2 regions of the Streptomyces sp. NPDC001513 genome follow, and region 2 is predicted to be linked to the other one. Evidence: riboswitches for the same ligand, from Rfam matches in the RefSeq annotation. Region 2 holds a riboswitch; the other holds the start of a gene.

Region 1 (4,543 bases), on a different contig from region 2:
TGGCCCCTGGCGTACATGTTCGCCCGGCAGGCCGTACGGATCCCCCGCCCCGACGACGTCCTGTTCGTCGAGTTCGACTGGCACGAGTGGCGCGCCCTCGACGAACTCGCCGTGGCCGCCTACTGGGTCGGCGAGTACCAGGAGTCGCTGGACTGCTGCGAACGGCTCCTCGCGGGCGACGCCCTCCCCGACGAGCACCGGGACCGGGTCCTCGCCAACCTCGGTTTCGCCCGGCGCAAGGTGGACCCGTACCTCGTGGTCGCCTGAAACGGCAGGCGCCGCCCCGGCCCGACAGGCCTTGGAGCGGCGCCCTCCGGTCGTACGTCGCGTCAGTCGGCCAGCGGCAGGTAGACGCGGTTGCCCGAGGCCGCGAACTCGGCGGACTTCTCCGCCATGCCCGCCTGGATCTCGTCGGCCTTCAGGTCACCGCCGTGCTCGCGGCGGATGTCCTGCGAGATCTTCATCGAGCAGAACTTCGGACCGCACATGGAGCAGAAGTGCGCGGTCTTGGCCGGCTCGGCGGGCAGCGTCTCGTCGTGGAACTCACGGGCCGTGACCGGGTCGAGGGCCAGGTTGAACTGGTCCTCCCAGCGGAACTCGAACCGCGCGTCCGACAGCGCGTCGTCCCACTCCTGGGCGCCGGGGTGCCCCTTGGCCAGGTCGGCGGCGTGCGCCGCGATCTTGTACGTGATGACGCCGGTCTTCACGTCGTCGCGGTTGGGCAGGCCCAGGTGCTCCTTGGGCGTGACGTAGCAGAGCATCGCGGTGCCCCACCAGGCGATCATCGCGGCGCCGATGCCCGAGGTGATGTGGTCGTACGCGGGAGCGACGTCCGTGGTCAGCGGGCCGAGCGTGTAGAACGGCGCCTCCTCGCAGATCTCCTGCTGGAGGTCGATGTTCTCCTTGATCTTGTGCATCGGGACGTGGCCCGGGCCCTCGATCATCGTCTGGACGTTGTGCCGCTTGGCGATCGTGTTGAGCTCGCCCAGCGTCTTCAGCTCGGCGAACTGGGCCGCGTCGTTGGCGTCCGCGATGGAGCCGGGGCGCAGGCCGTCGCCCAGCGAGTACGTGACGTCGTACGTCGCGAGGATCTCGCAGAGCTCCTCGAAGTTCGTGTAGAGGAAGTTCTCCTTGTGGTGCGCGAGGCACCACGCGGCCATGATCGAGCCGCCGCGCGAGACGATGCCGGTCTTGCGGCGGGCGGTCAGCGGCACGTAGGGCAGCAGCACGCCGGCGTGGACCGTCATGTAGTCGACGCCCTGCTCGGCCTGCTCGATGACCGTGTCCTTGTAGATCTCCCAGGTCAGGTCCTCGGCGCGGCCGTCGACCTTCTCCAGCGCCTGGTAGAGCGGCACGGTGCCGATCGGGACGGGGGAGTTGCGCAGCACCCACTCGCGGGTGGTGTGGATGTTGCGGCCCGTCGAGAGGTCCATGACCGTGTCGGCGCCCCACTTGGTCGCCCAGGTCATCTTGTCGACCTCCTCCTCGATGGAGGAGGTGACCGCGGAGTTGCCGATGTTGGCGTTGACCTTCACCAGGAACCGCTTGCCGATGATCATCGGCTCGATCTCGGGGTGGTTCACGTTCGCGGGAAGCACCGCGCGACCTGCGGCGATCTCCTCGCGGACGACCTCGGGGGAGACGTTCTCGCGGATCGCGACGTACTCCATCTCCGGGGTGATCTCGCCCCGGCGGGCGTACGCGAGCTGCGTGACGGCGGCGCCGCCACGGCCCCGGCGGGGCTGGCGCGGGCGGCCCGGGAAGACCGCGTCGAGGTTCTTGAGGCCACCGCGCGGCGAGGTGTGCTTGATGCCGTCGTCCTCGGGGCGCACGGGACGGCCCGCGTACTCCTCGGTGTCGCCGCGGCCGATGATCCAGTTCTCGCGCAGCGGGGCGAGGCCCCGGCGGACGTCGGTCTCGATCTGCGGGTCGGTGTACGGACCGGACGTGTCGTAGAGCGTCACGTCCTTGCCGTTGGTGAGGTGGACCTGGCGGACCGGCACCCGGATGTCGGGGCGGGAGCCCGCGACGTAGCCCTTGTGCCAGCCGGGCTGGCGCTCGGTCTGGCCGTCGGCGTCCTGGCTGACGGCAGGCGTGCGTGCGTCCTGAATGGTCATGAGACCTATCTCCCTACGCCGGCATTACCCGGTAACAGGTTCGGCGGTCGACGCAGCCTCCTCCCGTACGCATCCGTGATGCGCGTACGGTGATCAGCGTCCTCTCAGCCCGGTGCTCCGAGCTCCCGCGTTGTGCAAAGGTGCCCCCACGCTAGCGTCATCCATGGCGTGCTGAACAGTGGGCCCCCTCATCTCTTGCGATGATCTGCTGGTGACGCCCTCGCCGCAGCCCCCCACCGAGCCCACAGAGCCCCACGGCCACAACGGCCACGAGCACCACGGCTCCGGGCACTCCGCAGAGCACTCGTCCGGGCCGTCCGCCGGTCACTCCGGCGGTCACTCCGGCGGCCATGCCCACAGCCACGGCCACGGTCCGGCGGCCCCCGTCTCGAAGCACCTGCGCAAGGTCATCGCGGCCGTACTGATCCCCTTCGCCACCGCCGTCTTCATCGGCATGGTGGTGCTCTGGCCGGGCGGCGCCCCCTCCCACGAGCGCACGGGGGTGGGCTTCGACCGCCAGACCCAGCAGGGCAAGGTCGTCTCCCTCGAACAGGTCGACTGCAAGTCCGTGAACGCCGCGCAGGTACCGCCGACCGCCGACCCCACCACGCCCGAGGGCCGCGAGGCCCAGGCGGCGCAGACCGGCGAGTGCAAGAAGGCCACCATCGAGGTCGGCACCGGCCCGGACAAGGGCCGCACCTTCGTGGAGATCGTCCAGCCGGGTGCGCCACGGCAGTTGACGGACGGCCAGGAGGTGGTCGTGGCGTACGCGCCGGACGCGCCCCAGGACCTCCAATACTCCGTGATCGACGTGAACCGCAAGATCCCCCTGGCGGTGCTGGCCGGCATCTTCGCGGTTTCGGTCGTCCTCGTCGGGCGGATGCGCGGCCTGTTCGCCCTGATCGCGCTGATCGTCAGCTTCGGCGTGCTGACCCTCTTCATCCTCCCGGCCATCCTGCAGGGTTCGAACCCGCTCGTGGTCGCGGTGATCGGGGCGAGCGCCATCATGCTGATCGCGCTCTACATGTGCCACGGCCTGACCGCCCGCACCTCGGTCGCCGTCCTCGGCACCCTCGCCTCGCTGCTGCTGATCGGCCTGCTGGGCTCGGTGTTCATCGACTGGGCGTCCCTCACCGGCAACACGGACGACAACACCGGGCTGATCCACGGGCTCTACCCGGACATCGACATGAGCGGTCTGCTGCTCGCAAGCGTGATCATCGGATCGCTGGGCGTGCTCGACGATGTGACGGTCACCCAGACCTCGGCGGTCTGGGAACTGCACGCGGCGGACCCCTCGATGGGGCCGCGCGGCCTGTACCGGGCGGCGATCCGGATCGGCCGCGACCACATCGCCTCGGTGGTCAACACCCTGGTGCTGGCCTACGCGGGTGCCGCGCTGCCGCTGCTCCTGCTGTTCTCCATCGCGAACAGCAGCATGGGGTCGGTGGCGAACAGCGAGCTGGTCGCGGTGGAGATCGTACGGACCCTCGTGGGCTCGATCGGACTGGTGGCCTCGGTCCCCGTGACGACGGCGCTGGCCTCGCTGGTGGTTTCCGCCGACCGGCCGGGATCCCCGGACGTCGCGCCGGCCTCGGGACCGGTCCGCGGCGGCCGGGGCCGGCGGCGCAAGCGCTGAGGGTCGGGCGTCAGCCGGCGTTCTGCTCGTTCTGCTTCGACTCGGCCAGGATCTTGCCGAGCGCCTCGTCGAGGTTCTCCTCGAAGTCGCCCAGGTTGCGCTCCTGTCCGAGCGGTACGAGCCGGTCGGTGCGGTCGAGGAACGCGACGAGCGGCGCCGCGCTGGCGCGGAACAGGGCCCTGTCGCCGCCGACCTGCAGCCGGATGTGGACGTCGGACAGGTCTTCCGGAGTGGTGGGGGCGATGTGCACATCGCCGTCACCGCACGGCTTGTTGATGCCGTCGAGGAGGAGCTCCCGGCCGAACGCCCAGGTCACGGGCGCGTCTCCGGGAAGGTGGAAGGTCAGCCGGACCGCGTAGGGATCACGGGCGTCGTACCGGAGTTCCACCGGAATCCTGAACGAGAGCTCCTCGGAAACGAGGAAACTCATCATGACCTCTGCCTGTACCGACTCGCGCATTGCCTACCCCGCTGTAGTGGAAGTGGCCAGGAATGATCCCCCAGGCTCCTCTTGACAAGAGTGGTGGAAGCGCTAGCAGATCACAAGGAGTGAGTTTTCAGATACTGATAGAGAACGAGAGGGTGCTCAACAGCGCGCCTACTTCACTCCGTAGCCGATCGACTACATAGAGCAATCGATCTTCCTGGTGCAAGGGGAGAGAAATCGCCATGGTTGCGGCGGTATCGCCCGCTGTGATGGGGATGGCCGCACAGACTGTGCCAAGTGCATATTCCTGGCGTTCGGTTACTGGCTGCATTCGCCCGAGGGCCCCGATCCGGTACTCCA
Region 2 (4,543 bases):
CTTGGCGAGCTCCGCGGCGGCCGCACCGGGGTCGGTGGCCTCGGTGAGGGCGCGGACGACCACGACGCGGGTGGCGCCGGCGTCCAGCACCTCGTCCAGGTTCGTGCTGTCGATGCCGCCGATGGCGAACCAGGGGCGGTCCTGCTCCAGCGAGGCCGCGTACCGGACCAGCCCCAGGCCGGGGGCGTGGCGGCCGGGCTTGGTGGGCGTGGGCCAGCAGGGGCCGGTGCAGAAGTAGTCCACGCCGGGCTCGGCGACGGCCGCGTCGACCTCGTCCTCGGCATGGCAGGAACGGCCGATCAGCACCCCCTCGCCGAGGATGGCGCGGGCCGCGGGGACGGGGATGTCGCCCTGGCCGAGGTGCAGGACGTCGGAGCCGATGGCGTGGGCGACGTCGGCGCGGTCGTTCACGGCGAGGAGCTTGCCGTGGCGGCGTGCGGCCTCGGCGAACACGCGGAGGTGTTCGAGTTCCTCCCCCGCCTCCATGCCCTTGTCCCGGAGCTGGACGATGTCCACGCCTCCGGCCAGGACGGCGTCGAGGAACTCGGGGAGGTCACCCTGCCGCTTGCGGGCGTCCGTGCAGAGGTAGAGCCGGGCGTCGGACAGCTGCATGGGTGAACCCCCCGTGGTGGAGGCGGTGTACGGGCGCGGCGCCCGTACACCGCGGTGGAGCGAGCTGCGGATCAGGTCAGAGGGCGAGCGCCTGAGCGCGGCGCTTCACCTCCGTGCCGCGATTCTCGCTCAGCGCCTGCACGGGCGTGCCGGGCAGGGTCGGATCCTCGGTGAAGAGCCACTCCAGGATCTCCTCGTCGGTGAAGCGGTCGTCGCGCAGCACGGTCAGCAAGCCGACCAGGCCCTTGACGACCTTGTCACCGTCGATGAAGGGAGCCGGTACCTGCAGGGCGCGGTTCTCGCCCCGGCGTACGGCGATGAGCTGCCCTTCCTTCACCATCTGGCGGACCCGCGTCACCTCGACGTTCAGCATCTCCGCGATGTCGGGGAGGTGCAGCCACGAGGGGACAAGGGCATCGATCTTTGCGTCAATCTGGGTCACGGAGACAAGCCTGCCATCTCGGCTCCGCCGCCGGTACCTGGGCAGCCCCGTACGGGTCGCCGCCCGCTCCGGGGCTCCGCCCCGGACCCCGGTGCGGGCGGAGCCCCGGAGCCGTCAGGCGGTGGCCGACTTCAAGGGCGTGGCGGGGTCCGCGACCTTGGACGGGTCCAGGGGCACCGCCGCCTCGATGAGCTTCCGGCCCTGGGCCACGTCCCGGGGGCGGCCCACCGCCAGGACCGCGACCAGGGCGCCGGCCCGCAGCCAGCACACCGACCAGGCCGCTCCGGCCGGGTCGCCGCGCCAGAGGAGGGTGTCGGCCCCGCCGTGGTGCCCGGCGTACTGCACGAAGCGCCCGAACTGCTCCGACCAGAAGTACGGCACCGGGTCGTAGACCTCGCCCGCCGCCCCGGCCGCCCCGGCTCCGGCCAGGATGTTCGCCGCGACCGTCCGCGGCCCCTGGAGCGCGTTGTCCCAGTGGTGGACGAGCAGCCGCTTCCCGTACCGCCCGGACGGGAAGGAGGCGCAGTCGCCGACGGCGTACACCCCGGGCAGGGAGGTACGCAGGTGGGCGTCGGCGGTGACCGAGCCGTCGGGGCCCCGTTCCACCCCGGTCCCGGCCAGCCATCCGGTGGCGGGCCGGGCGCCGATGCCCACGACGACCGCGCCGGCCGGCAGGGTCCGCCCGTCCGCGAGCAGGACCCGCCCCTCCTCGATCCCGGCCACCTTCGCGCCGGTGATCAGCTCGGCGCCGGCCTCCCCGTACCAGCGGGCCATCGGCTCGGCGACCTCGGCGGGCAGCGCCCCCGCCAGCACCCGGTCCGCCGCCTCGACCACGGTCACCGCGCAGCCCGCCTCACGGGCCGCGGTGGCGAACTCGGCGCCGATCCAGCCCGCCCCGACGACCACCGTCGAGGGCGCCGCCGCCAGGACCGGGCGCAGCCGTGCCGCGTCGTCCAGGGTGCGCAGCAGGTGGACGCCGGGGACGCCCTCGGTGCCGGGCAGGGTCAGCGGCTCGGCGCCGGTCGCCAGCACGAGGACCCCGTACGGGACCGGGCCGGCCTCGGTGTCCAGCTCGCGGTCGGCGGCCCGCAGTCCGGTGACCTCGGTGCCGAGCCGCAGCTCGATGCCGAGCCCCTCGAAGTCCACGTCGAAGGCGGAGTCCTCGGCCTTGCCGAGCAGGACCGCCTTGGACAGCGGGGGGCGGTCGTAGGGCTGGTGGGGTTCGGCTCCCAGCAGGGTCAGGGGGCCGTCGAAGCCCTGCTCGCGCAGGGCGACCGCGGTCTGCACCCCGGCCATTCCGGCGCCGACGATCACGACGCCGCGCTGATTGTGTTCCGTCTGCTCGCTCACCCGGCCACCCTAGTCATCTGACGCTCCGTCAGGAATAGGTGCCGCCTTACCGGCCGTCCACGGCCGGGTTAGTCTGGCCACCGTACCTATCGCGGGAGTCCGGCGCACCGGGCTGAGAGGGAGGCTGGCCGGCCTCCGACCGTACGAACCTGATCCGGGTCATGCCGGCGAAGGGAGGGGCTGGACGCCCATGCACTCATCCCGAACATCTCGGAAGGGATCCGACGTCCTCGTCATCGGGGGCGGGATCATCGGCCTGGTCACCGCCTGGCGGGCCGCGGCGCGCGGACTGCGCACCGTACTCGCCGACCCGGCGCCCGGCGGCGGCGCCGCCCAGGTCGCGGCCGGCATGCTCGCCCCCGTCACCGAACTGCACTACGGCGAGGAAGCTCTGCTGGGCCTCGGCCTCGCCTCCGCCGCCCGCTATCCCGAGTTCGCCGCCGAGCTCGCCGACGCGAGCGGCGGCATCGACATCGGCTTCCGCACCTGCGGCACCCTCGCCGTCGCCCTCGACGCCGACGACCGCCTCCACCTGCGGGAACTGCACGCGCTCCAGCGCCGCTGCGGCCTGGAGTCCGAGTGGCTCACCGGCCGCGAGTGCCGCCGCCTGGAGCCCATGCTCGCCCCGGGCGTACGCGGCGGCCTGCGCGTGGACGGCGACCACCAGGTCGACCCGCGCCGGCTCGCGGCCGCCCTGCTCGCCGCCTGCGAGCGGGCCGGCGTGATCATCCACCGGGCTGCGGTGGAACGGCTGCTGGTCACCGCCGACCGGGCGGCCGGTGCCGCGCTCGACGACGGTACGGAGCTGCGCGCCGGCCAGGTGGTGCTGGCGGCGGGCTCGCTCAGCGGCCGGCTGGCGGGCGTACCGGCGGAGGTGGTGCCTCCCGTACGGCCGGTCAAGGGACAGGTCCTGCGGCTGTCGGTGCCCCCGGCCTACGCGCCGTTCCTCTCCCGGACCGTCCGGGCGGTCGTCCGCGGCAGCCACGTCTACCTGGTGCCGCGCGAGAACGGCGAGCTCGTCGTCGGCGCCACCAGCGAGGAACTCGGCTGGGACACCACGGTCACCGCGGGCGGGGTCTACGAACTCCTGCGCGACGCCCACGAACTGGTTCCCGGCATCACCGAACTCCCCCTCACCGAGACCCGGGCGGGGCTGCGCCCCGGCTCGCCCGACAACGCCCCGCTGCTCGGCCCGACCGACCTGCCGGGCCTGCACCTGGCCACCGGGCACTACCGCAACGGGGTGCTGCTGACCCCGCTCACCGGTGAGGTGCTCGCCGAGCTGCTGGCCACCGGCGAACTTCCGGAGATCGCGCGCCCCTTCAGCCCCCGCCGGTTCTCCGCCGCACGTCAGGAGTCGTACGCATGAGCCTCCCCGTATCCGTCTCCGTCAACGGCGAGCCGCGCGAGCTCGCGGCCGGCACCACGCTCGACACGGTGGTCGCCACCCTGACCGCGGCCCCCTCCGGCGTCGCCGCGGCCCTCAACGAGACCGTGGTCCCGCGCGGGCAGTGGCCGGCCACGCCGGTGGGCGACGGCGACCGGGTCGAAATCCTCACCGCGGTCCAGGGGGGCTGAGCGGCATGGCCGACGACCTCCTCACCCTGGGCGGCCGGACCTTCTCCTCCCGCCTGATCATGGGCACGGGCGGGGCCCCGAGCCTGGACGTGCTGGAACGCTCCCTGGTCGCGTCCGGCACCGAACTCACCACGGTCGCGATGCGGCGCCTCGACCCCACGGTCCAGGGCTCCGTCCTCTCCGTCCTGACCCGGCTCGGCATCGCGGTCCTGCCCAACACGGCGGGCTGCTTCACGGCGGGCGAGGCCGTGCTCACGGCCCGGCTGGCCCGGGAGGCGCTGGGCACGGACTGGATCAAGCTGGAGGTGGTCGCGGACGAGCGGACCCTCCTGCCGGACGGCGTCGAGCTGCTGGACGCCGCCGAGATCCTGGTGGACGAGGGCTTCACGGTCCTCCCCTACACGAACGACGACCCGGTGCTCGCGCGGAAGCTGGAGGACGTGGGCTGCGCGGCGATCATGCCGCTCGGGTCCCCCATCGGCTCGGGAATGGGCATCCGCAACCCGCACAACTTCGAGCTGATCGCGGAGCGGGCGTCGGTGCCGGTCATCCTGGACGCGG

Evidence for each region. A riboswitch is a leader RNA that binds a small molecule or an ion and turns the genes downstream of it on or off. The one in region 2 is predicted to bind thiamine pyrophosphate.
Region 1: another riboswitch for thiamine pyrophosphate. It lies ahead of thiC (phosphomethylpyrimidine synthase ThiC); the one in region 2 lies ahead of thiO (glycine oxidase ThiO).

What each region holds. Positions count from the first base shown of each region.
Region 1 covers NZ_JBIAVU010000011.1:137,941-142,483, reverse strand. The annotation lists gene ACFYZ4_RS24920 (glycosyltransferase) at 1-267, shown strand, start outside; gene thiC (phosphomethylpyrimidine synthase ThiC) at 330-2,117, opposite strand; TPP riboswitch at 2,111-2,256, opposite strand; gene ACFYZ4_RS24910 (YibE/F family protein) at 2,329-3,756, shown strand; gene ACFYZ4_RS24905 (SsgA family sporulation/cell division regulator) at 3,767-4,216, opposite strand; gene ACFYZ4_RS24900 (IclR family transcriptional regulator) at 4,314-4,543, opposite strand, start outside.
Region 2 covers NZ_JBIAVU010000003.1:201,730-206,272, reverse strand. The annotation lists gene thiE (thiamine phosphate synthase) at 1-612, opposite strand, end outside; gene ACFYZ4_RS07470 (Rv2175c family DNA-binding protein) at 689-1,054, opposite strand; gene ACFYZ4_RS07465 (FAD-dependent oxidoreductase) at 1,169-2,404, opposite strand; TPP riboswitch at 2,486-2,597, shown strand; gene thiO (glycine oxidase ThiO) at 2,595-3,773, shown strand; gene thiS (sulfur carrier protein ThiS) at 3,770-3,982, shown strand; gene ACFYZ4_RS07450 (thiazole synthase) at 3,988-4,543, shown strand, end outside.